Linked DNA regions of Solwaraspora sp. WMMA2065. The protein of the gene in region 2 interacts with the protein of the main gene of each other region in a pairwise test. Links are inferred from orthologs where the notes say so. Each region holds a gene or a part of one and is shown on either strand. Other genes may lie near its edges. The genes, in order: dnaE and O7610_RS17870.

Evidence for each region.
Region 1: the proteins of O7610_RS17870 (region 2) and dnaE interact in binary tests that used the Escherichia coli proteins (3 or more experiments, as listed by UniProt). The link is inferred for Solwaraspora sp. WMMA2065 from one-to-one orthologs.

What each region holds. Positions count from the first base shown.
Region 1 is NZ_CP128361.1:2,350,771-2,366,464, forward strand. What follows is about bases 10,027-14,114. They hold dnaE (DNA polymerase III subunit alpha), read right to left. Parts: upstream 13,770-14,114; coding sequence 10,227-13,769; downstream 10,027-10,226. Other genes in these bases: O7610_RS10650 (DUF2567 domain-containing protein), read right to left, coding at 10,027-10,205; O7610_RS10660 (hypothetical protein), read left to right, coding at 13,962-14,114. In the rest of the region: membrane protein YczE, read left to right, coding at 1-746; O7610_RS10595 (beta-N-acetylhexosaminidase), read right to left, coding at 721-2,238; O7610_RS10600 (hypothetical protein), read left to right, coding at 2,295-2,771; imidazole glycerol phosphate synthase subunit HisF, read right to left, coding at 2,805-3,587; bifunctional 1-(5-phosphoribosyl)-5-((5-phosphoribosylamino)methylideneamino)imidazole-4-carboxamide isomerase/phosphoribosylanthranilate isomerase PriA, read right to left, coding at 3,584-4,330; O7610_RS10615 (hypothetical protein), read right to left, coding at 4,358-4,684; imidazole glycerol phosphate synthase subunit HisH, read right to left, coding at 4,681-5,346; O7610_RS10625 (CG2302 family histidine operon protein), read right to left, coding at 5,346-5,516; imidazoleglycerol-phosphate dehydratase HisB, read right to left, coding at 5,518-6,129; O7610_RS10635 (histidinol-phosphate transaminase), read right to left, coding at 6,129-7,307; O7610_RS10645 (LON peptidase substrate-binding domain-containing protein), read left to right, coding at 8,780-9,481; more of O7610_RS10650, read right to left, coding at 9,396-10,026; more of O7610_RS10660, read left to right, coding at 14,115-15,527; O7610_RS10665 (AAA family ATPase), read right to left, coding at 15,555-15,694. UniProt on the Escherichia coli protein: DNA polymerase III is a complex, multichain enzyme responsible for most of the replicative synthesis in bacteria. This DNA polymerase also exhibits 3' to 5' exonuclease activity. The alpha chain is the DNA polymerase catalytic subunit.
Region 2 is NZ_CP128361.1:3,927,827-3,942,329, forward strand. Bases 5,744-8,640 are described here. They hold O7610_RS17870 (pyridoxal phosphate-dependent aminotransferase), read left to right. Parts: upstream 5,744-6,536; coding sequence 6,537-7,745; downstream 7,746-8,640. Other genes in these bases: glmS (glutamine--fructose-6-phosphate transaminase (isomerizing)), read right to left, coding at 5,744-6,385; glmM (phosphoglucosamine mutase), read right to left, coding at 7,774-8,640. Outside these bases: alr (alanine racemase), read right to left, coding at 1-664; O7610_RS17850 (NAD(P)H-hydrate dehydratase), read right to left, coding at 743-2,314; O7610_RS17855 (hypothetical protein), read left to right, coding at 2,537-2,857; O7610_RS17860 (alpha/beta hydrolase), read left to right, coding at 2,854-4,458; more of glmS, read right to left, coding at 4,445-5,743; more of glmM, read right to left, coding at 8,641-9,138; rpsI (30S ribosomal protein S9), read right to left, coding at 9,348-9,830; rplM (50S ribosomal protein L13), read right to left, coding at 9,851-10,294; O7610_RS17890 (molybdopterin oxidoreductase family protein), read left to right, coding at 10,715-12,862; O7610_RS17895 (FAD-dependent oxidoreductase), read left to right, coding at 12,859-14,316; nitrite reductase large subunit NirB, read left to right, coding at 14,313-14,503. UniProt on the Escherichia coli protein: Shows aminotransferase activity with methionine and histidine as substrates, and to a lesser extent also with phenylalanine.

The DNA.
Region 1 (15,694 bases), 1.6 Mb from region 2 along the record:
TGACCAGAATTGGCAACGGCGGTGGACTCCGCTGCAGACCGGATCCCAACCCCGGTCACCATCCCGGCGGCCGCCCCGGCCGCCACCCGGGTCGGCGACTGCCCCGGCGGCTCGGACAGCTCTACGCCGGCCTCACCCTGTACGGCGTCAGCATGGCGCTGATGATCGAGTCGGATCTCGGGCTGAACCCGTGGGACGTCTTCCACCAGGGGTTGACCCAGCTGACCGGGCTGAGCTTCGGGACCGTCACGGTGCTCGTCGGCGGCGCCGTGCTGCTGCTGTGGATACCGCTGCGGCAGCGGCCCGGCCTCGGCACGGTCAGCAACGTGGTGGTGATCGGCGTCGCGGTGGACGCTGGCCTCGCACTACTGCCGGCACCGACGCACCTGCCGGTCCGGGGCACGTTCCTGGTCGCCGGGATCGTGCTCAACGGCCTGGCCACCGGCCTGTACATCGGGGCGCGGATGGGCCCCGGCCCCCGGGACGGGTTGATGACCGGCTGGGTGGCCCGGCACCCGCGCAGCTCGGTCCGGCTGGTCCGCACCGTGATCGAGCTGACCGTGCTGGCGTGCGGCTGGCTGCTGGGCGGCACCGCCGGGCTGGGCACCGTGCTCTACGCCGTCGGCATCGGACCGCTGGTGCAGTTCTTCCTGCCGCTGTGCACCGTACCCACCGACGCAGCCGCGCCCGACAGAACCGCGCCCGAGCCGGTCCCGGCGGTCAGTCATCCGGTGGACGGTAGCTGACACCGGCCCGGTCCAGCCGGCGCAGCTGCCCGGTCAGCCGGCTACGGAACTCCGCCCACACCCCGGGCGGGACCGCGCCGGTGTCGTCGGTCGGCACCGGTCCGGACCAGCCCACCTCGGCCAACGCCGCCAGCCGGGGGAAGGCCCGCCACCACACCCGCTGCTCGGTGGGCAGGTACTCGCTCCACAGCTGCCCCTGCACCCCGAGCACGTCGCCGGGCTGGAACCCGTACACCGTGCGCAGCGGCAGCACCCCGGCGATGGCCAACGGCTCGGCCGGATCGTCGGACTCGGCCCAGTCGAAGTACGTGTGGCTGTACGGCGCGGCGACCACCGGCAGACCGGCGGCCCGGGCCGCGTCGATCCGGTCGATGCCCCGCCAGGCGAAGACGGTGGCCCCGGCCGGTGCACCCCGGTCGAGCAGTTCGTCCCAGACTGCAGTCCGCCGGCCGTGGCCCGCCAGATGCTCGGCGAGCCGCCCGGTCCACCAGCCCTGCAGGTCCGCCACCCGGGGCAGGCCGAGTTCGGTGGCACGAGCGACGGCCGCCGGGTTCGCCGCCCACTCGGCGGTCGGCACCTCGTCCCCGCCGACGTGCACGTACTCGAACGGGAAGACCTCGACCACCTCGTCGAGGATGTGGTGCACGGCGGCCAACGTGGCCGGTTCCAGGTTGAGTACGTGGGTGGAGATCCCCCAGGTCGTCCCGACTGCCAACTGGCGGGTCGGATCGTTGCCGAACTCGGGATAGGCCGCGATCGCCGCCTGGGCGTGCCCGGGCAGGTCGATCTCCGGCATGATCCGCACGCCGCGCCGAGCCGCGTACGCCACCAGGTCACGCAGCTCCGCCTGCCGGTACCAGCCACCGTGCGGCACCCCGTCACTGCGGCCGTCCCGGAGGTGACCGGCCGGCGACGCCACGCGGAACCCGCCCACCTCGGTCAACCGGGGGTACCGCCGCACCTCGAACCGCCAACCCTGGTCATCGGTCAGATGCAGGTGCAGGGTGTTGAGCTTGTGCATGGCCAGCACGTCGACGTAGCGGTAGAGCAGCGGCAACGGGTGGCACCAGCGGGCCACGTCGAGCAGCGACCCCCGCCAGGGGTACGCCGGCACGTCGACGATCTCCACCATCGGCAGCCGCCACGGCACCCCGGTGACCGGGCCGGCCGCGTACACCTGCTCGGGCAGCAACTGCCGCAGCGTCTGCACCGCCCAGCGCAGCCCGGCCTCGGCGGCGGCCACCGCCCGGACCCCGGCCGGGTCGACCCGCAGCCGGTAGCCCTCGGCACCGAGCTCGGGATCATCGCGCACCAGCAGGCTGATCACGCCATCGCCGGGTGCCCCGACCGGCGGCAACGGCAGCCCGGTCGCCGGGGTGAGCAGCTCGCGCAGCAGGTCGGCGACACCGACCGGCGCGCACACGCTGGTCGCGGCATCGAGGGCGAAATGCCCGGCCTCACGGATCAGGTGGGTGGGACGTGGCAAAAGCATGTCCACAGCCAAGCACAGGAGTTCCGCCCGCGCGCCCGGCGCGGCATCATGGGCAGATGATGGACGAGGGGTGGGCTTGGTCGGACGCGTGGATCTTCGTCTCGGCGGTCATCGCGGGCAAGGTGGGTCGGCACCGCAGGTCGCCGCTGAGCCGTCGACCCGAAGGGGTACGTCTGGTCGACGTGCTCGCCACCGCCGAACACCTCAACCAGGCGATCCCCACCCGGGAAGAAATAGAGACCGGGGTACGCCGACTGCTCGGTGCCGACCTGATCTCGGTCAGCGACGGCTGGTTCCTGGTGACCGAGGCCGGGGAACAGCTGTGGCGGGACCGGCCACGCAGCGGTCTGACCACCACGGTGGACAGTGTGCACGGGGTGCTCGACCAGCGGTACGCCGCCACCGAGGCCGAGTGGCGGCTGGACGACCAGGACCACGCCGCCGCGATGCTCGAATACACCGGGCGTTTCCTGCCGCCGGTGCCCCGGCGTTCGGTGGAGAACTCCGCCGCCGCCCAGCAGGGCCGGGCCTGACCTCGGGCGGGTCGACGGGGTCGGCTACGGCGGTCAGCGCACCGGGTGGCCGGCGTCACGCAGCTCCTGTTTGACCGCGCCGATGGTCAGCTCGCCGAAGTGGAACACGCTCGCGGCGAGGACCGCGTCAGCCCCGGCGGCCACCGCCGGTGGGAAGTGCGCGGTGGCACCGGCACCGCCGCTGGCGATCACCGGTATGTCGACCACCGCCCGTACCGCAGCGATGAGCTCGACGTCGAAACCCGCCTTGGTGCCGTCGGCGTCCATCGAGTTGAGCAGGATCTCACCGGCACCCAGTTCGGCCCCGCGCCGCGCCCAGGCCACCGCGTCGATCGCGGTCCCCCGCCGACCGCCATGGGTGGTCACCTCGAACCCGCTCGGCGTGTCGCCGCTGGCGACCGTCTCCCGCCCGGCGCGGCGTACATCCAGGGACAGCACCAGCACCTGCCGGCCGAACCGGTCGGCGACCTCAGCGATCAGACCGGGACGGGCGATCGCCGCGGTGTTCACCCCGACCTTGTCCGCCCCGGCGCGCAGCAGCGTGTCCACGTTCTCCACCGAACGCACCCCGCCGCCGACGGTGAGCGGGATGAACACCGACTCGGCGGTCCGGCGGACCACGTCCAGCATGGTGCCGCGGGCGTCGGAAGAGGCGGTGACGTCGAGGAAGGTCAGCTCGTCCGCTCCGGCCGCGTCGTAGGCGGCGGCCAGCTCGACCGGATCCCCGGCGTCGCGCAGGTCGACGAAGTTGACCCCCTTGACCACCCGGCCCGCGTCCACGTCGAGGCAGGGGATCACCCGGACCGCGACGCTCACCCGGAAACCTCCGGGCGACCGGCGTCGCGCAGCGCGGCGAGCGCCTGCGCGACGCTGAACGCGCCCGCGTACAGCGCCTTGCCGGCGATCACACCCTCCACCCCGGCCGATTCCAGCGTGGCAAGCGCCCGCAGATCATCCAGGGTGGAGACGCCGCCGGAGGCGATCACCGGCGCGTCGGTCCGCGAGCACACCTCACGGAGCAGGTCCAGGTTCGGTCCCCGCATGGTGCCGTCCTTGGTGATGTCGGTGACCACGTACCGCGCGGCCCCGGCCTTGTCCAGCCGTTCGAGGATCTCGAACAGGTTGCCGCCGTCACGGGTCCAGCCTCGGGCGGCCAGCGTACGGCCACGCACGTCCAGGCCGATCGCCACCCGGTCGCCGAACTCGGCGACGATCCGGTCGCACCAGACCGGATCCTCCAACGCGGCGGTGCCGATGTTGACCCGGGCCGCGCCGGTGCCCAACGCGGCGGCGAGCGACTCGTCGTCGCGGATCCCGCCGGACAACTCCACCGCCACGTCGAGCTGCCGGACCACCTCGGCGAGCAGATGGGCGTTGCTGCCGCGGCCGAAGGCGGCGTCGAGGTCGACCAGGTGGATCCACTCCGCCCCGTCACGCTGCCAGGCGAGCGCCGCCTCCAGCGGATCACCGTAGGAGGTTTCGCTACCGGCCGCGCCCTGGACCAGGCGGACGGCCTGGCCGTCGGCGACGTCGACAGCGGGAAGCAGGGTCAGAGTCACGGATCGTCTCCTCGAAGATGGTGGGTGTCAGGTCCGTCGGCCGAGTGCGATGACCACGACGGCGGGTGCCACGAGCAGCAGTACGGCGATCAGCAGCAGGCGCAGCGCCATGTCGGGCACGGCCAGCCAGACGACCGCCAGCGCCGCCACGGTCAGCACTGCGATCCCGGCGCGTTCGGCGCGGCTGCGCCGGATGAACAACCGCCCGGTGCGCCCGCCCGGCCGGCGTGGGGTGAGCCGGCGCAGCGCGGACCGACGACGCTGCCGGCGGGCGCTGGTCCGGGCCCGGGCGGCCCGCTCGCGTTCCGCCTCGGCCAGCCGGGCGGCCCGGCGGCGGGCCCGTTCCTTGCTCACCGGTCCTCCCCTCCCGTCGTGGTCGGCGCAGTCAGCATGGCCAGCCAGTTGCCCAGCAGGGTGGCCCCGGTCTGGCCGGACTTCTCCGGATGGAACTGCGTCGCCGACAGCGCACCGCGTTCGGCGGCGGCCACGAAGCGGCCCCCGTGACCGGTGGTGGTGACCAGGGCGCCGGCGGCGGTCAGCTGATCGACGGCGAGCGCCGCGTAGGAGTGCACGAAGTAGAACCGGGCGTCGGCGGGCTGCCCGGCGAACAAGGTGCTGCCGGCCGGCGCGGCGACGGTGTTCCAGCCCATGTGCGGCACCCGCTCGGCGGGCAGCCGGCGAACCCCGCCGGGCAGCAGGCCGAGCCCTTTGGTGACCACCCCGTGCTCCTCGCCGTACTCGAAGAGGATCTGCATGCCGACGCAGATGCCGAGCACCGGGCGTCCCTCGGCGACCCGCCGGGCGATCACCGGCGCCGCGCCCAACTCGTCGATGCCGGACATGCAGGCCGCGTACGCGCCGACACCCGGCACCACCAGCCCGGCGGCGGCGTCGGCCGCGGCCAGGTCGGCGGTCACGGTCACCTGGGCACCGGCCCGGGCCAGCGCGCGTTCGGCGGAGCGCAGATTGCCGGAGCCGTAGTCGAGCACCACGACGGCCGGCGGTGGCGTGGCCATCAGTCACCTCCGGGTAGCAGCCAGAACACACCGGCGGCGACCGCCAGCAGGGCGAGCCCGGCGGCCAGGCCGACGGCACCGCGCCCGGCACCCTGACGATGCAGCGACCAGGCACCACCGACCAGCACCCCGGCCAGCGCGAACAGCGCTACCGGCAGGAAGCTGTCCACGTTACAGCGCGCCTTTGGTGCTGGGCACCGAGCCGGCCGACCGGGGGTCGATCGCCACCGCCTCGCGCAGCGCCCGGGAGACCGCCTTGAACTGGGCCTCGACCACGTGGTGCGCATCCGGGTGGCCGCCGTCGCGGGCGGCCCGCAGCACCGACACGTGCAGCGTGATCATGGCCGAATGGCCGAGTGACTCCCAGATGTGCCGGGTCATGCTGGTCGGGTAGACCGGCCCGATGTAGGGCGCCAGCGCCGGCTCGTCGTGCACCACGTACGGCCGGCCGGACAGGTCGACCGCCGCTCGTACCAGCACCTCGTCCATCGGAATGGTGGCCGAGCCGTACCGGCGGATGCCCGCCTTGTCGCCCAGCGCTTGGCGCAGCGCGGTGCCCAGCGCGATCGCCGTGTCCTCCATCGTGTGGTGCGCGTCGATCTCCAGGTCACCGACCGTCTGTACGGTCAGGTCGAAACCGCCGTGCCGGGCGATCTGGTGCAGCATGTGGTCGTAGAAGCCGACACCGGTGCCGATGTCGGCGGTGCCGGTGCCGTCGAGGTCCAGCTCCACCAGCACCTTGGTCTCGGCCGTGGTGCGTTCGACCCGCGCGGTGCGGTTCATCAGATTCCTTCCGTGGACGCTCCGGCCCGCAGGCCAGGGAGGAAATTTGCGGCTGTCTGCGACGTGGCGGCCCGTTCGGCCTTGGCGACCAGTTCGGTCATCGCGGCGAGGAACGCGTCGGTCTCCTGCGGCGTCCCAGCGGTCACCCGCAGCCAGCCGGCCAGCCCGACGTCGCGGACCAGCACCCCACGCTCCAGCAACGCCTGCCAGACGGCCCGCTGGTCGCCACCGGCGACGCCATCGACACCGCACAGCACGAAGTTGGCGTCGCTGTCCGCCACGGTGAGCCCGAGCCGACGCAGCTCGGCGACGATCCGGTCCCGCTGATGCATGATCACCCGTACCGTACCGAGCAGGGTGTCCCGGTGCGCCAGCGCCGCCCGGGCCGCCGCCTGGGTGAGTGCCGACAGATGGTAGGGCAGGCGGACCAGTTGGACCGCGTCGACCACCGCCGGATGCGCGGCCAGGTAGCCCAGCCGACCGCCGGCGAAACCGAACGCCTTGCTCATCGTCCGGGTCACCACCAGCCGTGGATGCGTCGACAGCAGCTGCACCGCGCTGGCCGTGCCGGGGCGGGCGAACTCGGCGTACGCCTCGTCGACGACGACCATGCCCGGCGCGGCGGCCAGCACCGCCCGCACCACCGCCGGGTCCAGGGCGGTCCCGGTCGGGTTGTTCGGGGAGCAGAGGAAGACCAGGTCCGGCTGGTGCTCGACCACCTGGCCGGCCGCGTCGTCGGCGGACAGGTCGAAGTCGGGTCCGCGCCGGCCGTCCACCCACCGGGTGCCGGTGCCCACCGCCAGCAGCGGATGCATCGAGTACGCCGGGGTGAAGCCGAGCGCCACCCGGTCGGGACCGGCGAACGCCTGCAGCAGCTGCTGCTGGATCTCATTGGAGCCGTTGGCCGCCCACACCCCGGCGGTGGTCAGCCCATGGCCGAGATAGCCGGCCAGGTCGGCCCGCAGCGCGACCGCATCCCGGTCCGGGTAGCGGTTGAGTTCCCGCAGTTCGGCGGTGACCGCCTCGGCGATCGCCTCGACCACGACGTCCGGCAGCGGGTAGGAGTTCTCGTTGGTGTTGAGCCGCACCGGCACGTCCAACTGCGGTGCGCCGTACGGGCTGCGCCCGCGCAGATCGTCGCGGATCGGCAGGTCGTCCAGGGTGATCGGGCCGGTCATCTGGTCACCGTCGATCCACCCGCGATCGGGGAAACGGCCGGTGAGTTCGCTGCCGGGGCGGCGCTGCCGGTCGGGTCGGCGAACCGGGCCCGGACCGCCTGCCCGTGCGCCGGCAGGTCCTCGGCCTCGGCCAGAGTGACCACGTGGTCGGCGACGTCACGCAACGCGTCCGCGTCGTACTCGACGAGGTGGATGCCGCGCAGGAAGGACTGCACCGACAGACCCGAGGAGTGCCGGGCGCAGCCGCCGGTGGGCAGGACGTGGTTGGAGCCGGCGCAGTAGTCGCCCAGCGACACCGGGGCGTACGCGCCGACGAAGACCGCCCCGGCGTTGCGGACCCGCAGCGCCCACTGCCGGGCGTCCCGGGTCTGGATCTCCAGGTGCTCGGCGGCGTACGCGTCGACCACGGCCAGACCGGCGTCGAGGTCGTCGACCAGGACGGTGCCGGACTGCTCGCCGCCGAGCGCGGTGGCGATCCGGTCGGCGTGCCGAGTGGCCGGCACCTGCCGGGCCAGCTCCCGGTCGACCGCGTCGGCCAGCCCGGTCGACGGGGTGACCAGCACGCTGGCCGCCAACGGGTCGTGCTCGGCCTGGCTGATCAGGTCGGCGGCGACGTGCACCGGGTCGGCGGTGTCGTCGGCGAGAATGGCGATCTCGGTCGGGCCGGCCTCGGCGTCGATGCCGACCACCCCGCGCAGCAGCCGCTTGGCGGCGGTGACCCAGATGTTGCCCGGCCCGGTGATCACGTCGACCGGGGCGCACCGGTCGGTCCCGTCCGGATCGACGGCGGCACCGTAGCCGAGCATCGCGACGGCCTGGGCGCCGCCGACCGCGTACACCTCGTCGACGCCGAGCAGGGCGCAGGCGGCCAGTACGCGGGCGTCGGGCAGCCCGTCGTTGTCGCGCTGCGGCGGGCTGGTCACCACCAGCGACGCCACCCCGGCGACCTGGGCGGGTACCACATTCATCACCACGGTCGACGGGTACATCGCCAGCCCGCCGGGCACGTACAGCCCGACCCGGCCGACCGGCACCCAGCGTTCGGTGACGGTGCCTCCGGGCACCACCTGGGTGGTGACGTCGGTCCGGCGCTGGTCGGCGTGCACCCGCCGGGTCCGGTCGATGCATTCCAGCAGCGCGGCCCGGACCCCGGGGTCGAGGTCACGCTCAGCCGCGGCGAGCGCCTCGGTGGGCACCCGCAGCCGGTGCGGGCTGACCCCGTCGAACCGCTCGGCCGCCTCCCGGATCGCCGGGTAGCCATGGTCACGGACCGCCTCCACCAGCGGGCGGATCCGCTCGACCGCCGCGGAAACGTCGAGCTGGGCACGGGGCAGCAGGCCACGCGGGTCGCGTGACCCGCCTCGCAGGTCGATCCGGTTCAGCACGCCTGCGAGTCTAGGCGTCCTCCCACTGGCCGGACGCCGCCCGTCCAGCGGACGGGACAGTGAGCGTGACCACGCTAGGCTCGACCGGTGGGTCAGCGGCTACCGGTCTTTCCGCTCGGGACGGTGCTCTTCCCCGGGTTGGTGCTGCCTCTGCACATCTTCGAGGAGCGCTACCGGGCGCTGGTCCGGCATCTGACCAGCCTGCCCGACGGGGTCCCCCGGGAGTTCGGGGTGGTGGCGATCCGGCGTGGCTGGGAGGTGCTGCCGACCGCCGGGCCGCCGGGCGCGCCGACGCCGACCTCGGTGAGCCTGCACGAGATCGGCTGCACCGCGCAGCTGCGGCAGGTCACCGAGCTGCCGAACGGACGGTACGACCTCGTGACGGTGGGTCGGCGCCGGTTCCGGATCACCGACCTGGCCACCGAAGGTACGCCGTACCTCACCGCGTCGGTGCAGTGGCTGCCCGAGCCGACCGGGTCCGAGGAGCTGGCCGACCTGCTGGCGCCGCAGTTGCTCGCGGTGTTCCGGCAGTATCTCGACCTGGTCCGGACCGACTCGGCCGAGATCACCGAACAGCTGCCGGAGCAGCCGACCGTGCTGTCCCACCTGGTGGCGGCGACCGCCGCGTTGCACATCAGTGAGCGGCAGGCGCTGCTGGCGGAGCTGGACACCGCCCGGCGGCTACGGGCCGAGCTGCGGATGCTCAATCGGGAGGTGGCGCTGCTGCGCCGGGTGCGGGCGGTGCCGGTCCCGTTGCCCGAGTTGGCGATTCCGGCGAGTCCGAACTGATCCGCGGATCGGCGGCGACGTCCGGGGCCGGCTCCGGACGCAGGTCCGGGTGGTCGGGTCCGGCCCCGACCAGGTCCGGCTCGGGACGCAGGTCCGGGTGGCTGGACCAGCCGGCCAGCATGGTGTACGCCAGCACTGCGCCGAGCGCCGGAGCACCGAACGCGCCGGTGACCGTCGGCAGCACGCCGAACCACAGGTCGAAGTCGCCGGCCTGCAGATCCGGTGGCCGCTCCAACTGGGCACCGAGCGCCGCCGTCTCCAGTGCCCGCTGGTAGCCGGCCAGGCCGATCTGCCGGCCGAGGGTCCAGGCCAGCGCTGCCGCGCCGAGCCCACCGACGGTGACGGCGACCAGCCCGTACGGTCCACGGGACCGGGGCAACGACGCCCAGACGACGATCCCGGCGAGGATCCCGTAGCCGACGCCGAGCATCGCGAACCAGCCGTCGGCGGCGACGAAGTACTCCGGGGCGCCGCCGCGTACCGCCGCGCCCTGCTCGGTTCTGACCACCGGAATCCAGGGGGCCAGCATCGACCAGGCGACGCCGAGCGGAGCACCACCGACGGTGATCGCGGCGGCGACGTACAGCCCGGGCCGACGCCAGATCCGGCGCCGGCCGGCGGCCCGGGTGGGCTCCACGGCGCCGGTGTCGGGCGGCGGCGCCGGCGACGCCCCGGACGGGCCGGTCGGATCACCGGGTGGGCCGGCGTCAGCGGTGGAACTCACCCGTCGATCCTCTCGCAGATCTCAGCCGGCCACGGCGGTGGGGCCGAGGAGCGCTTTGAGGTCTGCCATCAGGGCGGTGGTCGGGGCGACCCGGTGCGGGCCGAGGCGCAGCAGGGTGGCGCGGCCGCCGTTGACGAGTTTGACGTGTACCTCGGCCGAGCCGGGGTGGCTGGTCAGCACGTCGCGGAGGCTGTCGACCAGGGGTGGGGTGCAGCGGGCCGGGGACAGTGCGATCACGATGGGTTTGATCTCGTCGGCGGCGGTGATCTCCGGTACGGACAGGTCCATCGCCATCAGTCGGGGCTGGTCGTCGCGTCGGTCGACCCGGCCCTTCACCACGACGATGGCGTCCTCGGCGATGTACTGGCCGACGAGTTCGTAGGTGTTCGGGAAGAACAGCACCTCGACGGCGCCGCCCAGGTCCTCCAGGGTGGCCGACGCCCACGCCCGGCCCTGTTTGGTGATCCGCCGCTGCACCCCGGAGAGGATGCCGGCCAGGTTGACCACGGTACCGTCGGCGACCGCGCCGTCCTCGGACAGGGCGGCGATGGACATGTCCGCCGCTGCGGCGAGGACATGCTCGACACCGAACAGCGGGTGGTCGGAGACGTACAGGCCGAGCATCTCCCGTTCGAAGGTGAGCAGGTCGGTCTTGTCCCACTCGCCGTCCGGGATCGGTGGGGTGACCACCATCGGACCCGCGCCGCCGCCGGCCGGGTCGGCGGCGCCGAACGCGTCGCCGAACAGGTCGTACTGGCCGACCGCCTCGTTGCGTTTGAGGTCCATGAACGAGTCGATCGCGTCGGCGTGCACGGTCAGCAGGCCCCGGCGGGTGTGCCCCAGCGAGTCGAACGCCCCCGCCTTGATCAACGACTCGACGGTACGTTTGTTGCAGGCCACCGCGTCGACCTTGCGCAGGAAGTCGTAGAAATCGGTGTAGGCGCCCTTGTCCTTGCGGCACCGGGCGATCGCGTCGACCACGTTCGTACCCACGTTACGCACGGCGGCCAGGCCGAACCGGATGTCGGCGCCGACGGCGGTGAACCGGGCCCCGGAGGCGTTCACGTCCGGCGGCAGCACCTTGATCTTCATCCGCCGGCACTCGGCCAGGTAGACGGCGGCCTTGTCCTTGTCGTCGCCGACGCTGGTCAGCAACGCGGCCATGTACTCGGCCGGGTAGTTGGCCTTGAGGTACGCCGTCCAGTAGGACACCAGGCCGTAGCCGGCGGTGTGCGCCTTGTTGAACGCGTAGTCGGAGAACGGGACCAGGATGTCCCACAGCGTCTTGATCGCCTCGTCGGAGTAGCCGTTGTCCCGCATGCCCTGCGAGAACGGCACGTACTCCTTGTCCAGGATCTCCTTTTTCTTCTTGCCCATCGCCCGGCGCAGCAGGTCCGCGGCGCCGAGCGTGTAGCCGGCCAGCTGCTGGGCGATCGCCATGACCTGCTCCTGGTAGACGATCAACCCGTAGGTGTCGCCCAGGATGTCGGCGAGGGGTTCGGCCAGCTCGGGGTGGATCGGCACCACCGGTTTACGGTTGTTCTTGCGGTCGGCGTACTCGTTGTGCGCGTTGGCGCCCATCGGACCCGGCCGGTACAGGGCGAGGACGGCGGAGATGTCCTCGAAGTTGTCCGGCACCATCGAGCGCAGCAGCGACCGCATCGGCCCGCCGTCGAGCTGGAACACCCCGAGCGTGTCACCACGGGCGAGCAGCTCGTAGGCGCGCTTGTCGTCCAGCGGCAGATCCTCCAGGACCAGGTTGAGGTTCTGGTTCTCGGCGATCCCGGCCAGGCAGTCGTCCATCACGGTCAGGTTGCGCAGCCCGAGGAAGTCCATCTTCAGCAGGCCGATGGACTCACACGCGCCCATGTCCCACTGGGTGATGATCGCCCCGTCCTGCTCCCGCTTCTGAATCGGCAGCACGTCCACCAAGGGGTCCCGGGACAGGATCACCCCGGCCGCGTGCACCCCCCACTGCCGTTTCAGCCCCTCCAGGCCCTTGGCCGTGTCGACGATCTTGCGGACCTCGCCGTCGGACTCGTACAGCGCCCGGAACTCCACCGCCTCCGGGTAGCGCGGGTGTTTCGGGTCGAAGATGCCGGTCAGCGGGATGTCCTTGCCCATCACCGGCGGCGGCATCGCCTTGGTGATCCGGTCACCCATCGCGAACGGGTAGCCGAGCACCCGCGCCGCGTCCTTGATCGCGGCCTTCGCCTTGATCGTGCCGTAGGTGATGATCTGGGCGACCCGCTCCTCGCCGTACCGCTCGGTCGCGTAGCGGATCATGTCACCGCGGCGACGCTCGTCGAAGTCCATGTCGATGTCCGGCATCGACACCCGGTCCGGATTCAAAAACCGCTCGAACAGCAGGCCGTGCGGGATCGGGTCCAGCTCGGTGATGCCCAGGGCGTACGCGATCAGCGCCCCGGCCGCCGAACCACGGCCCGGACCGACCCGGATCCCTTCCCGCTTGGCGTAGTGCACCAGGTCCGCGGTCACCAGGAAGTAACCCGGGAAACCCATCTTGAGGATCACGTCGAGCTCGTACTCGGCCTGCCGGCGGTGCCCGTCGGGCACCCCACCCGGGAAGCGGCGCTCCAGCCCGCGCAGCACCTCGGCCCGCAGGAACGACTCCTCGGTCTCCCCGGCCGGTACCGGGAACTGCGGCATCAGGTCCCGCGACGAAAACAGGGCCGAATAGTCGCCGATCTTCTCGGCGATCTCGAGGGTGTTGTCACATGCCCCCGGCACTTCGGCGTCCCACAGTTTCCGCATGTCCGCCGCGGATTTGAGATAGAAGTCGCGGGCGTCGAACTTGAACCGTTTCGGGTCCGCCATCGTCGAACCGGACTGTACGCACAGCAGCACCTCGTGCGCGTCCGCGTCGCGTTCATGGGTGTAGTGCAGATCATTGGTTGCGACCGGTTTGAGATTCAACCGCTTACCGAGCCGGATCAGATCGTCCCGGACCCGGGTCTCGATACCCAGTCCGTGATCCATCAGCTCCAGGTAGAAATTGTCGGCACCGAAAATGTCGCGGAATTCGGCCGCCGACGCGCACGCCTTCTCGAAGTCACCGATCCGCAACCAGGTCTGGACCTCACCGGACGGGCACCCCGTGGTCGCGATGATCCCCTTGCCGTACTCGTTCAGCAGTTCCCGGTCCGCACGCGGCTTGTAGAAGTACCCCTCCAGGCTCGCCCGCGAGCCCAGCCGGAACAGGTTACGCAGGCCGTCCGCGTCCGCCGCCAGCATCGTCATGTGGGTGTACGCGCCACCACCGGATACGTCGTTCTCCCCACCCTCGGCCCACCGTACCCGGGTCCGGTCCCGACGGTCCGTCCCGGGTGTGAGATACGCCTCCAGGCCGATGATCGGTTTCACCCCGGCGCCGGTCGCCTGCTTGAAGAAGTCGTACGCGCCGAAAAGATTGCCGTGGTCGGTCATCGCCAGGGCCGGCATCTCCAGACGGTTGGCCTCGGCGAACAGTTCCTTCAACCGGGCCGCTCCATCGAGCATCGAATACTCTGTGTGCACGTGCAGGTGCACAAAACTATCGGACACCGACCCGGCCCCCTTCTCCCGTCCCGGCACGACCAGCGAACCCTATCGTGTCGCCAGCGGCCCCGCACCGAGGCGCGCGGGGACCGCAGCCGCACGGCCGGCACGACTTTCACTCGCCCCCGACTCACGACACTCCCAGGAGAGTACGAGCTCCACCCGACAACACTGTCAGCGAGGGTTTACCGTCTCTGTGTGAACACAGCCAGACAGATACCCACATTTCGCTCCAGGTTGGCCGGCATCGGCGTCGAGACGCTGGTCAGCATCGGTGCCGCGTTCGGGTTCCTGGCCTGGAGCAAAGACATAGATGTCGATCCACTGGACCGGAAAGGGCAGGTGAGCGGTCTGGCAGCACTCCAGCTCCGGTTCGCGGTGCTGGCCGGCGTGCTGGTCGTTGCGATGGTGCTGATGCACCGGCTGCTCGCCCCTGCGCACCGGCCGTACGTCGTCCGGGCCGGCTGCGCCGCAGTCGCCGGGCTCGCCACCGGGCTCGTCGCCGGTGGGATCGCGGTGGCACTGCGCGGCACCCGGCTGCCGCTGTGGGCCGGCGGCGGCGACTACCAGTGGATCCTCGAGTGGACCGCCGCGTTGTGGTCCGGGCAGGACATATCCGACCACTACCCACCAGTCGTCTTCTGGGTGATCGGGGCCTGGGCGCGGTTGACCGACCAGCCGCACGTCCTCGCCCTCAAGGACCTCCAACTGGCCGGTACGGCTCTGTTCGGCCCGGCCGCCTATCTGGCCTGGCGACTGGTGCTGCGTCCGCTCTGGGCGGTGACCGTCGGGGTGCTGGCGATGCTGCCGATGATCGAACCGGTCAAGCCGTACCCGCAGATCACCCTGGTGATGCTGATCCCGGTACTGGTGAGATTCCTGTCGACGGTCCGCCGGGCCGACCGGATGACCGACCGCCGGGCGCTGCTGGCCGGTGCGGTGGCCGGGGTCGGACTCGGGCTGCTCTTCCTGCTCTACTCCGGATGGTTCGTCTGGTGCGCCGGCGGCATGCTGGTGGCCGTCGCGCTGGCCGCCCCGTGGCGGGCCGGCTGGCGGTCGATCCTACTGCTCGGCGGCGCAACCCTGGTCAGCTTCGTGCTGGTCGGATGGGTGCATCTGCGCGGCCTGCTCGCCCCGACCGGCGGCACCTCCGACGACTACTTCTATTTCGACACCGACACCGAGCCGGCGTACATCGCGATGTGGCGCAACGACCGGCCGGCCGACGTCGGCCCGGTCTGGCCGCCGGTCGGCGAACTCGGCGGGGTCGGACTGTTCACCCTGCTGCTCGCCGCCGGGCTCGGGCTGGCCCTCGCGCTGGCCTGGCGGCGCAGCATCGTGATCGCCCTCGGCGCGTGCGCGGCCAGTGCCTGGTTCCTGCGGATGTGGCTGGCCAGCGAGCAGTGGGAGACCCAGACCGTACGGCTGTATCCGCGGACCACCGCAGTGGTGCTCTACTGCCTGCTGATCCTCACCGGATTCGGTGTGCTGCTCGCCGTCCAGCACTGGCGCGGCCGCACCGGCGCCGCCGCCCCGGGCCGGGAGCCGACCGTACCGGTCGGGTTGCTGCTCGTGCCGCTGCTGTTCGTGCTCGCCTCCGCCGGGTCCGCCACCGTCGACCGGTACATGCCCGACGAGCGGACCAACCACGCCGGCTACTTCGCGTGGATCGCACACACGACGCCCGACCCGGACGGCCGGTGCTCCCGCTGGGGTGTGGCGCACGGCTGCCAGCCGACAGCCGACCGGGTGCCAGCGGACTGACCAGGGGCCAGCGGGACGGGCCCGGACTCAGCGGACGAACGGCTCCAGCATCATCGCGGCCGCCTGCAGCCATGCCTGCCGCGTCTCCGGCTGCAACTGCACGTACTCGATCGACGACCCGGTTTCCAGGGCCGGGTCGTAGGGCACCACGGCCACCGCCCGGGTCC
Region 2 (14,503 bases):
TACCGGGCCGGACCAGGTCGAAGTGGGTGTCCGGCCGGGTCAGGGTGGCCGCGGAGTTGGCCAGGTGCCGGTAGCGGGGGCGCAGCCCGTACCGGCTGGCCACGGCGAGCCCGTCGTGGTACGCCGCCAGCTGCCGGTCGATGGTGGCGTGCCCGGGCGCGTCGGCGAAGACGAAGTGGCTCCACACCCCGACCACCTCGACGGTGCCGTCGGACTGCGCTTTGGCGGCCGTCTCGACCAGCTCGGGCCAGTCGTCGCCGGTGGCCCCACCCCGGGACAACCCGGTGTCGATCTTGAGATGCAACCGGGCCGGCCGGCCGGCGAGTCGGGCCGCGGCGACGGCCTCGGACAGCAGGGCGCGGCTGCCGACGCCGAGGTCGACGTCGGCGGCGACCGCCTCGTGCAGGGGCAGTCCGGGGCTGAGCAGCCAGGCCAGCACCGGCCCGGTCAGTCCGGCACCGCGCAGCTCCAGCGCCTCACCGAGGGTGCAGACGCCCAGCCAGTCCGCTCCGGCGTCGAGTGCGGCCCGGGCCGCCGGCACCATGCCGTGGCCGTACCCGTCGCCCTTCACCACCGCCATCAGCTCGGCGCTGGTGCCGGCCCGCAGCCGGGCCACGTTCTCCCGGATCGCGTCCAGGTCGACCCGCACCTCTGCCTGCCACATGAGGCCAGCCTACTGACCGGTCACCTGATCGGGCAGGTTCCCGGCCGGTCAGGTCGGCGGCCGGCCGTCAGATCATCGTCACCCACCGACAGACCGCTGGCACCCGCCGGTCAGGTCGGCCACCACCGGGCGCAGCGCGGCGGCCACCTCGACCGCGGTGACCGGCCCGGTGCGGGCGGCGGCCCGGCCGGCCAGGCCGTGCACGTACGCGGCGGCCAGCGCCGCCCGCTGCGGATCCAGCCCGGCGGCGAGCAGCGAGCCGAGCAGGCCGGCCAGTACGTCGCCGGTGCCGCCGGTGGCCAGCGCCGGGGTGCCGGTGGCGTTCACGTACGCCCGTCCGTCCGGTCCGGCGACCACCGTACGGTCGCCTTTGAGCAGGACGGTCGCCCGCATCCAGGCGGCCAGCCGCAGCGCGGCCCCGACCCGGTCGTCGCCGGGTGGCTGGCCGGCGAGCCGGGCGAACTCCCGATCGTGCGGGGTGATCACGGTGGGTGCCTGCCGGCCGCGCAACTGCTCCGCCCAGCTGCCGTCGACCAGCATGGTCAACGCGTCGGCGTCCAGCACCACCGGCACCGGCGCGGCCAGCACCGACCGCAGCTCGGTCACGGCGTGTTCCCCGCCGCCCAGCCCGGAGCCGCACACCCAGGCCTGCACCCGGCCGGCGTCTGCGACCCGACCGGTGGCGATCACCGAGGGGTACCGGTCCAGCACCTGGGCGGCGGCGCTGCCGGCGTACCGGACCAGGCCGGTCGGCCCGGCGACCGCCCCGCCCACGGAGAGCACCGCCGCACCCGGATAGGTCGCCGAGCCGGTCGCCACCCCGACCACTCCCCGGGTGTACTTCTCGGCGGCCGGGACCAGCGTCGGCCACCACGCCGAGACGTCGTCGCGGCCGGGCACCTCGAACGCGGGTGTGCCGCGCAGCCACGGTCGCAGGCCGATGTCGACCAGCTCTACGTGACCGGCGCGGACGGCGGCCGGTCCCACCATCAGCGCCGGCTTCAGGCAACCGAAGGTGACGGTGACGTCGGCTCGTACGGTGTCCCTCCCGACCGCGGCGGCTCCGGACCCGGTAGCTCCGGACCTGGCGGGGCCAGCTCCGGTCGACGGCACCGCGGCACCGTCGGGCACCCCGCCGGTGTCGACCGCAACGCCGCTGGGCACGTCCACCGCGACCAGCACCGGCCGGCCGCCACGTGCCGAAGTGAGCTCGCCGGCCCGGGCGAGCGCACCGGCGGCCGGCTCCCGCAGCCCGCCGGTGCCGCCGATGCCGACGATCCCGTCCATGATCAGGTCCGCGTGCCGGCCGGCACCGTCGGCGGTCCGACCGTCGGCCACCCGGCCGCCCGCGGACCGTAGCGCGGCGAGCCCGCCACAGTGGGCCCGGTCCGGTCGCAGCAGCCAGGCGGTGACCCGGGCGCCCCGGCGGGCCAGTCGGGCTCCGGCGTACAGCGTGTCGCCGCCGTTGTCGCCCGAGCCGACCAGCAGCAGCACCTCGGCACCGTAGACCCCGCCGCGCTCGGCGAGCAGGGTGGCGCACCGGCGGGCCAGGCCGGCGGCGGCCCGGTGCATCAGTGTCCCCGGTGCAACGGTCGCCATCAGCGCCTGCTCGGCGCTGCGGACGTCGGACACCCGCCACACCTGGATCATTCGCTTACCTCCGCCGCGCCGCTTCGTCGCTCACCGCCCACGGTCACCCTACCGGCGGTGGTGACCGGTGGGACGGTAACCGCTGCGCCGATTGTCCACAGGGTCCCCCGCCACGCTGTCGGTTCCGGATAGCGTCTGCCCATCGACGCATGCCGACGGAGGCGACACGGTGACCGGAGCCGACATGGGTGAACGGAGGCGACATGGGTGAACGGAGGCGACATGGGTGAACTGCCCGGCAACGACGTGGGCCCGGCCGGCGGCGGGCCGCTGCGGGTGCGGCCGGCCGTGCTGCACGACGCCGCCGACCGGTTGACCGGGCTGGCCTACCGGCTGGCGCACGGGCTGGCCGGCCAGCCGGAGCTGACCGTCGCCGCACCGGGCTGGGCAGCGGCCGACCTGCTGGTCACGGTGGAGGCCGCAGTGCACCGGCAGGTGAGCCGGGCCGGCGCGGACGCGGCCGCCACCGGGCAGGCGCTGGCCAGGGCCGCCGATGAGTACGACGCCGCCGACTGGCGGGCGGTCCACCGGCTGGCCAAATGATCACGTACCGGCAGCTGTGGCGGGCCGACCCGGCGGCCTGGCAACAGGCCGCGTACGGCTGGCGGCGCCGGCAACCAGCGGTCGAACGGCGGGCCGCCGAGGTGGCCGGGGCGGCCGGGGCACTGCGCGCCGGCTGGTCCGGGCCGGCGGCGACCGCCGCCGACACCCGGTTGGCCGGCCTGGGTGACCGGCTAGACGCCGTCGGCCCGGCGCTGTGCGTCGTCGACCAGATCCTCAGCCGGTACGCCGAGCAGCTGGCCCGGGCCAAGGCGGTGCTCGCCGACTGGGTCGCCACGGCGGGGGTGCTCGGTCTGTCGATCGACCGGGACGGCCGAGTCGGCGTGGACCCGGCGGTGACCCGCCCGGACGGGCCGACCCTGGCCGGTGCCCGCCGGGTAGCCGCCGGCGTCGCCGACGCGCTCGCCCTGGCCACCGAGGCGGACGTCGACGCGGCCCGCCGGCTCGACGCGGCCGCCACCGCCGCCAGCCAGGGCTGGCCGGCGCGGCCGCCGGCGACGCGCCCACCGCCGTCGGCCGCGCCGGCTGCGGTGCGGGCCTGGTGGGCCGGGCTGGACGATGCGCAGCGACGCTGGCTGATCCGGCACGAGCCGGCCCGGGTCGGCCGGTGGGACGGTCTGCCGGCGGCTGCTCGGGACCAGGCGAACCGGCTGCTGCTGGGTCGGCAGCGGGCGGCGTTGCTGGCCGAACGGGCGGCGCTGCTGGACAGCACGGACCCGACGGCGGTGCCGCGGTTGCGCCGGCTGGACCGGCTGATCGACGGCCTGGACACGGTCGACGACCGGCTCACGTCCGCGTCCGGCCCTCGGGCCTACCTGCTGGCGCTGGACGGCGGCGCCGGCCGGCCGGGTGATCCGTCGGCTCCCGCCTCGACCGGCCGGGTGATCCTCGCGCTGGGCGATCCCGATCAGGCCCGACGCGTGCTGACCCACGTCCCGGGGATGGGCAGCGGTCTCGACCGGGTCGGCGGCGAGTTGGCCCGCACCGAGCAGGTGCTGCAACGTTGCCAGCAGTTGGCTCCACAGGAGTCGACCGCAGCCGTGTTGTGGCTGGACTACGCGGCACCGGCGTTCGTCGACGAGGCGGCCAGCACCGCCCCGGCGCGGGCCGGGGCCGCCGACCTGCGCCGGTTCCAGGATGGTCTGGGCGTCAACCGCGCCGGCGACCCGGGCGGGCTGACCGTGCTCGGACACAGCTACGGCTCGCTGGTGGTGGGTACGGCGGCGCAGGCACCCGGCCTGGCCGCCGACAACCTGATCTTCGTCGGTTCGCCCGGGGTGGGGGTGGACCGGGTGGACGAGTTGGCGGTGCCGGCCGACCGGGTGTGGGCCACCACCGCCGAGAACGATGTCATCCGCCGGGCGACCTGGCCGCAGCTGTGGCCGGGCGACCGGCTGTGGCACGGCGAGGACCCGAGCGGCGAGGACTTCGGTGCCCGGGTCTTCACCGGTGACGCGTCGGGGCATCTGGGCTACTGGGCCGGAGACAATCCGGCGCTGGACTCGATGGCCCGGATCGTGCTCGGCGTCGACCACCCGGCTGGCAGCCGGCCCGGCACGGGCGCGGCGGTCACTCCACGGTGACCGACTTCGCCAGGTTCCGGGGCTGGTCGACGTCGTGGCCCCGGGCGGCGGCGATCTCGCAGGCGAGCACCTGCAGCGGTACCGTGGTCAACAGCGGGGCCAGCAGCGTCGGGGTGCGCGGTACGTAGATCAGGTCGTCGGCGTACGGCGCCACGGCGGTGTCGCCCTCCTCGGCGATCACCACGGTCCGGGCGCCCCGGGCCCGTACCTCCTGGATGTTCGACACGATCTTGTCGTGCAGCATGCCCCGGCCGGCCGGTGAGGGCACCACGCAGACCACCGGGGTGCCCTGGTCGATCAGCGCGATCGGGCCGTGCTTGAGCTCGCCGGCGGCGAAGCCCTCGGCGTGCATGTAGGCGAGCTCCTTGAGCTTGAGCGCGCCTTCGAGGGCGACCGGGTAGCCGACGTGCCGGCCGATGAACAGCACCTGGTTGGCGGTGGCGAGGTCCCGGGCGAGCTGGCGGACCGGTTCCATCGAGTCCAGCACCTGCCGCAGCTTGTCGGGCATCTCCTGCAGCTGACTGACCACGGCGGCCACCTCGTCGGCGTACTTGATGCCGCGCACCTGGGCCAGGTGCAGGCCGATCAGGTAGCAGGCCACCAGCTGGGTGAGGAACGCCTTGGTGGAGGCGACCGCGATCTCCGGGCCGCTGTGGGTGTAGAGCACCGCGTCGGACTCGCGCGGAATGGTGGAGCCGTTGGTGTTGCAGATCGCCAGCACCCTGGCCTTCTGCTCCTTGGCGTGGCGCAGCGCCATCAGGGTGTCCATCGTCTCGCCGGACTGGGAGATCGCCACCACCAGGGTGGACCGGTCCAGCACCGGGTCCCGGTAGCGGAACTCGCTGGCCAGCTCCACCTCGCACGGGATCCGGGTCCAGTGTTCGATGGCGTACTTGGCGACCATGCCGGAGTGGTACGCCGTACCGCAGGCGACGATGAAGATCTTGTCGGCGTCGCGCAGGTCCTGGTCGGTAAGGCGGACCTCGTCCAGCATGATCTCGCCGGTCTCGGTGAGCCGGCCGAGCAGCGTGTCGGCGACCGCCTGCGGCTGCTCGGCGATCTCCTTGAGCATGAAGTAGTCGTAGCCGCCCTTCTCGGCGGCGGAGGCGTCCCAGTCGATATGAAAGTCGCGGCCGAGCGCCGGCGCGCCGGAGAAGTCGGTGATCTCGATGCTGTCCGGGGTGATCAGGACGACCTGGTCCTGACCGAGCTCGACGGCGTCGCGGGTGTGCTCGATGAACGCGGAGACGTCGCTGGCCAGGTAGTGCTCGCCTGGGCCGCGACCGACCACCAGCGGGGAGTTGCGCCGCGCTCCGACCACCGCGTCCGGGATGCTGGCGTCCACCGCGAGCAGGGTGAACGCGCCTTCGAGGCGTTGACACACCCGACGCATCGCGGCGGCCAGCAGCCGCGGCCCCTCCGGCTCGCCGGCGGCCCGCAGGTCGGCCAGCGCGGCGGCGAGCAGGTGGGCGGCGCATTCGGTGTCGGTGTCGCTGACGAACTCGACCCCGTCGGCTTCGAGCTCGGCGACCAGCTTGGCGAAGTTCTCGATGATCCCGTTGTGAATCACCGCGACCCGGCCGTCCCGGGACACGTGCGGGTGGGCGTTGCGGTCGGTCGGTCCGCCATGGGTGGCCCACCGGGTGTGGCCGATTCCGGCGGTGCCGTCGCCGATGCCGATCGGGGCCGGGCAGCCGGAGCCGTCGACCGGCGTGGTGTCACCGGCCGTGGCGGTGCCGAACCGCTCGTCGCCGAGCGCCTTCTCCAGGTTGGCGAGTTTGCCGGCCCGCTTCTCGGTGCGCAGTTCGTCGTCACAGACGATCGCCACGCCGGCCGAGTCGTAGCCCCGGTATTCGAGCCGCCGGAGCCCGTCCAGCACGATGCCCAGCGCCGGCCGCGTGCCGACGTACCCCACGATTCCACACATGGGTCGTAGCCTAGCCCACGATCGCTCATCGGCTGTGCGCATAACCCCAGCAATCAATCAAGCACGCTGAGCAGTAACCGACCAAACCCGCCTTATGGGCGCAAGGTATGGGTGCCGTCATCTGTTTCGATGGACCGCATAAAGTGGCGAGGTGGTCACCTCCCCCGGCGCCCCCGCCGACATCGACCCCCTGGTCCGCCGCATGCGCCCGTTCGGCACGACGATTTTCGCCGAGATGTCCGCTCTTGCCGTCCGCACCGACGCGGTCAACCTCGGCCAGGGCTTCCCGGACACCGAAGGGCCCACCGTGATGCTGACCGCCGCCACCGAGGCGCTGCGCAGCGGCCACAACCAGTACCCGCCCGGTCCCGGCATCCCGGCGCTGCGCACCGCCGTCGCCCGCAACCAGCAGCGCTTCTGGGGTCTCGACTACGACCCGGAGACCGAGGTCCTGATCACCGCTGGCGCGACAGAGGCGATCACCGCCGCCATCCTCGCCCTGTGCGAGCCGGGCGACGAAGTGGTCTGCTTCGAGCCCTACTACGACTCGTACGCGGCCGCGATCGCGCTCGCCGGAGCGGTACGCCGGCCGGTCACCCTACGTCCCGACGGGGACGGCCGGTACGCCTTCGACCCCGCCGCGCTGCGCGCCGCAGTCGGGCCGCAGACCCGCCTGGTGCTGCTCAACTCCCCGCACAACCCGACCGGCAAGGTCTTCACCGTCGCCGAGCTCACCGCGATCGCCGCGATCTGCCAGGAGCACGACATCTGGGCGGTCACCGACGAGGTGTACGAGCACCTCGTCTTCACCGACGCCGACACCCCGCACGTCCCGCTCGCCACCCTGCCCGGGATGCGAGACCGGACGTTGCGCGTCTCGTCGGCCGGCAAGACCTTCTCCTGTACGGGCTGGAAGATCGGCTGGGTCAGTGGGCCGGCCGCGTTGGTCACCGCCATCGCACGGGTCAAGCAGTTCCTCACCTACGTCAACGGCGGGCCGCTGCAGCCGGCCGTCGCGGTGGCGCTGGACCTGCCGGACAGCTACTTCACCGGGCTTCGGCAGAACCTGCAGGCGCAGCGCGACCAACTGGTGGCCGGGCTGTCCGAGGCCGGATTCCGGGTGCTGGTGCCGGAGGGCACCTACTTCGCCACCGCCGACATCAGCGCACTGGGCGACACCGACGGAATCGAATTCTGCCTGTCCCTACCGGAACGCTGCGGAGTGGTCGCCGTACCGACCCAGGTGTTCTACGACGAGCCGGACGCCGGCCGGCTGCTGGTGCGGTTCGCCTTCTGCAAACGTCCCGAGGTCCTCGCCGAAGCGAGCCGACGACTGGCCGGCCTGCGACCGGCTGGCTGATCAGGCGGGCCGGCGGACCGGGGCGGAGTCAGGCCGGGCTGGCTGCTCGGACGGCTGCGGCGATCCGCTCGGCGACCGAACGGGCAGTCTCCACCGTCGCCGCCTCGACCATCACCCGGACCAGCGGCTCGGTGCCGGACGGTCGCAGCAGCACCCGACCGGTGCCGCCCAGCTCGGCCTCGGCCCGCTCGGCAGCCGCCCGTACCGCCGGGTCGCCGGCGCCGGCGGCCCGGTCGCCGACCGGTACGTTGACCAGCACCTGGGGCAGCTTGGTGACGGCGGCCGCCAGGCCGGCCAACGAAGATCCGGTGGCCGCCATCCGGGACATCAGCTGTAGTCCGGTGAGCACCCCGTCCCCGGTGGTGGCGTAGCTGGGCATCACGATGTGCCCACTCTGCTCGCCGCCCAGTGCAAGCCCGCTGGCCCGCAGCTCCTCCAGCACGTACCGGTCGCCGACCTTGGTCTCGACCAGCTTGATGCCCTCCCGGGACATGGCCAGCCGCAGACCGAGGTTGCTCATCACCGTGGCCACCAGGGTGTCGGCGGTCAACGTGCCAGCGTCGCGCATGGCCAGCGCCAGGATCGCCATGATCTCGTCGCCGTCCACCTCGGTACCGTCGGCGGTCACCGCCAGGCACCGGTCGGCGTCGCCATCGTGGGCCAGCCCCAGGTCGGCGCCGTGTTCGAGGACGGCGGCCCGGACCACGTCGAGGTGGGTCGACCCGCAACCGTCGTTGATGTTGAGCCCGTTCGGCTCGGCGTTGATCGCGATGACCTCCGCGCCGGCCTCCCGGTAGGCGACCGGGCCGACCTCGGCCGCCGCGCCGTTGGCGCAGTCGACCACCACCCGCAGCCCGTCGAGCCGGTGGTTGACCGTGCCGACCAGATGACCGACGTAGTGCTCGGCCCCGTCCAGCAGATCACTCACCCGACCGATACCGGCCCCGGTGGGCCGCCGTCGGCCGGTGGACCCGTCGCCCTCGATCGCCGCGCCGATCGCGGCCTCGATCTTCATCTCGAGGTCGTCCGGCAGTTTGTGCCCACCGGCGGCGAACAGCTTGATGCCGTTGTCCGGCATCGGGTTGTGCGACGCGGAGAGCATCACCCCGAAGTCGGCCTTGGTCTCGCCGACCAGGAACGCGACGCCGGGGGTCGGCAACACGCCGACCCGTAGCACGTTCGCGCCGGCGCTGGTCAGCCCGGCCACCACGGCGGCCTCCAGCATCTCGCCGCTGGCCCGTGGATCGCGGCCGACCACGGCCAGCGGCTGGCGGCTCGGATCCCGCTCGGCCAGGGTGTGCGCGGCGGCCACCGCGACCGCCAGCGCCAACTCCGGGGTGAGATCGGCGTTGGCCCGCCCGCGTACGCCATCGGTGCCGAACAGCCGCGCCATACCAGTCATCCTCCGATGGTCCCGCTAACGGTGCCGCTCCGCCTCCCCGTCGGGGGTATGGATCCGCCCGCTGCGATGGCGAGCGAGCCGGCAACCGATGAAGATACTGCCGATGAACGAAAGAATCCGCATCAACTAGACAAAAAAGCACGGACGGCCGAGAAACCCCACGAAGGAGGTGTCCCGGCCGCCCGTTCAGCCGTGTCGGACTAGCGCTTCGAGTACTGCGGGGCCTTGCGGGCCTTCTTCAGGCCGTACTTCTTGCTTTCCTTGACCCGGTCGTCGCGGGTGAGGAAACCTGCCTTCTTCAGCGCCGGGCGGTCGTCGCCGTCGTTGGCGCACAGCGCCCGTGCGATGCCCAGCCGCAGCGCACCGGCCTGGCCGGTGATGCCGCCGCCGCGCAGGTTGGCGATCACGTCGAACGCCTCGGCCTTCTCGGCCGTCACCAGCGGCTCCCGGATCAACTGCTGGTGCACCTTGCTCGGGAAGTACTCCTCGAGCTCGCGACCGTTGCAGGTGATCTTGCCGGAGCCGGGGACGATCCGCACCCGGACGATGGCTTCCTTGCGCCGCCCGACGGTCTGGATCGGGCGCTCGCCGCGCGGCGTACGCACCACTGGCGCGGGCGTCACGGCGGGGGCCGGCTCGATGTCGGCAACGGCGACCGGGCTGGCCTCGGTGGTGTCGGTCATGCTGGTTCCTTCGCCCGCGCTCACTGCGCGATCTGCTTGATCTCGAACGGCACCGGCTGCTGAGCACCGTGCGGGTGCTCGGCGCCGGCGTAGACCTTGAGCTTGCGGATCAGCTTGGCACCGAGCTTGTTGTGCGGGAGCATGCCCTTGACGGCTAGCTCGATCGCCCGCTCGGGGCGCTTGGCCAGCAGCTCGTCGTAGCCGACCTGCTTCAGCCCGCCGGGGTAACCGGAGTGCCGGTAGGCCACCTTGGTGTGCCGCTTGTTGCCGGTCAACGCCACCTTGCCGGCGTTGACGACGATGACGAAGTCACCGGTGTCGACATGCGGCGCGAAAGTCGGCTTGTGCTTGCCGCGCAGCAGCGTGGCGGCGTGGGTGGCCAGGCGGCCCAGCACGACGTCAGAGGCGTCGATCACATGCCACTGACGCTCGATCTCACCCGGCTTCGGGCTGTACGTACGCACAGGTCTACCTTGTCTCGTCGTCGGTCTGGGGTCGCGCGTCGGTCGTCAGGTAACGCGCGGGCCGTCGGGGCGACCCGGAACCGGGGCGACCTGGCAGAGAACGCGCGCGAACGACAAGCATACCCCGGCTGACCTGGCACCATCGGACGGGGCCTCCCGCAGACGGTGAGCTGCATCCACGGACGGTGACCTGAGACGGTGACGGGTCTGGCGAGGGACGCCCCTCGATTGTCGCACAACAGCAGGCGACGATACCCGCTGCCCGGCACGCCGGTCAAAACGGCTGGTCGGCACCGGTACGCCGGAGGTCCCACCAAGTGGGCCGGCTAACCCTCTGACAACAGCCCGTGTGAGCTGCTCTTAGCAGGCTGGAAACAATCGGGACGTCGCGGCGAAATCGCCCCCCGGCACGCTTCGCACATGCCAGGCAGCGTGCAGTTGACCATCGGTCCGACCGGCGAATCCGCCGACCGGACCGTGGCCACCCACTGCCCGTACTGCGCACTGCAGTGCGGGATGCGACTGCGTGCCACGACCGACGGCGGTGTGCAGGTGCTGCCCCGGCAGTTTCCCACCAACCAGGGCGGGCTCTGTCAAAAGGGCTGGACCGCTGCGGAACTGCTCGACCACCCGCAGCGGCTGACCACCCCGCTGGTCCGCGACCGACCCGGCACCGAACTGCGGCCGGCCAGCTGGGACGAGGCCCTGACCCGGATCGTCGACGGTGTCCGGCGGATCCAGCAACGGCACGGCCGCGACGCGGTCGCGATGTTCGGCGGCGGCGGCCTCACCAACGAGAAGGCGTACGCGCTGGGCAAGTTCGCCCGGGTCGCGCTGCGCACCCGCAACATCGACTACAACGGCCGATTCTGCATGTCCTCGGCGGCCGCCGCCGGGATCCGGGCCTTCGGCGTCGACCGTGGCCTGCCGTTCCCGATGGCCGACGTCGGCACCGCCGACACCCTGCTGCTGGTCGGCGCGAACGTGGCCGAGACGATGCCGCCGTTCGCCCGCTACCTGACCGAGATGAAACAGCGCGGCGGCACGCTGATCGTGATCGACCCGCGCCGCACGGCCACCGCCCGCCTGGCCGACCTGCACCTGCAACCCACCCCCGGCACCGACCTCGCGGTGGCCAACGCGCTGCTGCACGTCGCGGTGCGGGAGGGCTGGGTGGACCACACCTACGTCGCCGAGCGGACCACCGGCTTCGACACTGTCCGGGCCACCGTCGCCGGCTACTGGCCGGCCCGGGTGGAACGGATCACCGGCGTGCCGATCGCCGATCTGGAGGCGGCGGCGCGCGCTCTGGCCGGCGGCGACCGCCGCGCGACCGACGCCCCGCCCGCCAAGGTCGTCATCCTCACCGCGCGCGGCGCCGAACAGCACGCCAAGGGAGTCGACACGGTCAGCGCCTACGTCAACCTGGCGCTCGCCCTCGGGTTGCCCGGCCGGACCGGCTCCGGTTACGGCTGCCTGACCGGCCAGGGCAACGGTCAGGGCGGCCGGGAGCACGGCCAGAAGGCCGACCAGCTGCCCGGCTACCGACGCATCGACGACCCGGCGGCGCGGGCGCACGTGGCCGGGGTGTGGGGCGTCGACCCGGCGGACCTGCCCGGGCCGGGGGTTTCCGCGTACGAACTGCTGGACGCGCTCGGCACCCCGGCCGGGCCGAAGGCGTTGCTGGTCTTCGGCTCCAACCCGGTGGTATCCGCACCCCGCGCCGGCCGGGTCCAGCGCCGACTGGCCGATCTGGACCTGCTGGTCGTCGCCGACTTCGTGCTGTCCGAGACGGCGGCGATGGCCGACGTGGTACTGCCCACCGCCCAGTGGGCCGAAGAGGACGGCACGATGACCAACCTGGAGGGACGGGTGCTACGCCGGCACGCGCTGCGGCCACCCCCGCCCGGTGCCCGCACCGACCTGGCCGTCCTGGCCGACCTCGCGCAGCGGCTCGGCTGCCCGGCCGGGCAGTTCCCGGCCGACCCCGCCGAGGTCTTCACCGAACTGCGCCGGGCCTCGGCCGGTGGCGTCGCCGACTACGCCGGGGTCAGCTGGGAGCGGATCGACGCCTCCGACGGGGTCTTCTGGCCCTGCCCGGACCCGGACCGACCGGACACCCCGCGGATGTTCACCGAACGGTTCGCCACCCCGGACGGGCGGGCCCGGTTCGTGCCGGTGGAGCACCGGGCCGCCGCCGAGGAGGTCTGCGCCGACTATCCGCTCTACCTGACCACCGGCCGGGTGCTGGCCCAGTACCAGTCAGGTGCACAGACCCGCCGGATCGCGCCGCTGCGCGGCGCCGCGCCGGAGGCCTTCGTGGAGCTGCACCCGGACCTGGCCGCCCGGCTCGGCGTCGCCGACGGCGAGCCGGTCCGGGTGACCAGCCGGCGCGGCGAGATGCGCGCCCCGGCCCGACTGACCGAGTCGATCCGCCCGGACACCGTGTTCGCCCCGTTCCACTGGGGCGGCGCGGGGCGGATCAACTCGGTGACCAACGACGCGTTGGACCCGACGTCCCGGATGCCCGAGTTCAAGATCTGTGCGGTCAGGGTGGAGCGAGCGTGAACCGTATCGTCATCGTCGGCCACGGCATGGCCGGTGCCCGGCTCACCGCCGAGCTGCACGCCCGGCGTGGGGATTACAAGATCACCGTGTACGGGGCGGAGCGGCACCGGGCGTACAACCGGATCATGCTGTCGAACCTGCTCGCCGGCCGGGCCGACGAGCTGGACGTGACGCTCACCGAGGCCGCCGGGCACGGCATCGACGTGCGGGCCGGGTTGGCGGTGACCGCGATCGAGCCGGCCACCCGGACGGTGCGCACCGCCGACGGCACCGCCACCGAGTACGACCACCTGGTGCTCGCCACCGGCAGCCGGGCTGTGGTCCCCAACCTGCCCGGCCTGACCGGTGCCGACAGCCCGGCAGGGCTGCCGGAGCGCGTCGCGCTGTTCCGGACCCTGGACGACTGCCGGCGGATCCTCGCCGCCGCAGCCGGTGCCCGCACCGCGCTGGTGCTCGGCGGCGGCCTGCTCGGCCTGGAGGCCGCCCGTGGGCTCGCCGCACGTGGACTGGACGTACGGGTGGTACACAAGGTCGGTCAGCTGATGGAGCGCCAACTCGACGCCACCGCCAGCGCGGTGCTCGCCCGTACCCTGGCCGGCCTCGGCGTCGGCACCGAGCTGGCCGCCGCCGCCGAGTCGGTCACCGCCACCACCGACGGGGTACGGCTGCGGCTCGGCGACGGCCGGGAGCTGGACGCCGACCTGCTGGTGCTGGCCTGCGGGGTCCGGCCGGACACCGACCTGGCCCGCCGGGCCGGGCTACGGGTCGGGCGCGGTGTGATGGTCGACGACCGGATGGCCACCAGCGACCCACGGATCTGGGCGATCGGGGACTGCGCCGAACACGACGGCGTCGTCACCGGGCTGGTCGCCCCCGCCTGGGAACAGGCCCGGGTGCTGGCCCGGGTGCTGGCCGGCGACGACCCGGGTGCCCGCTACCGGCCACTGCCGACGGTGACCCGGCTCAAGGCCGCCGGCATCGACCTCGCCGCGATGGGCGACACCCGGCCGGGCGCCGACGGGCAGACCGAGGAGCTCAGCTTCGCCGACCCGGCCCGGGGCACGTACGCGCGGCTGCTGATCCGCGACGACCGGCTGACCGGGGCGATCATGCTCGGCGACAACCCGGCCGTCGGCACCGTCATCCAGCTGTTCGACCGGGGTGGTCCGGTGCCGACCGACCGGCGGGCGCTGCTGCTCGGCCGGGCGGTCGGCGGCACCGTCGCGGCCCCGGCGACCAGCCCGGCCCTGATGCCGGACGCGGCGACCGTCTGCCAGTGCAACACGGTCAGCAAGGGAGCGCTGGTCCGCTGCTGGCGCGCCGGGGCCCGGTCGGTCGCCGAGATGGTCGCCGCCACCCGGGCCACCACCGGCTGCGGCAGCTGCACCGACGCGGTCACCGGCATCGTCGACTGGCTCTCATCTGTGGATTCCGACGTGGAGGTACCAGCATGAACCGGTTGGTCGTCATCGGCAACGGCATGGTCGGGCAGCGCCTGGTCGAAGCGGTCCGGTCCCGGGACACCGACGGTGGATGGCAGGTCACGGTGCTCGCCGAGGAGTCGCGGCCGGCGTACGACCGGGTCCGGTTGTCGGCCTTCTTCGACGGTGTCGGGCCGGACGAGTTGAGCGTGCACACCCC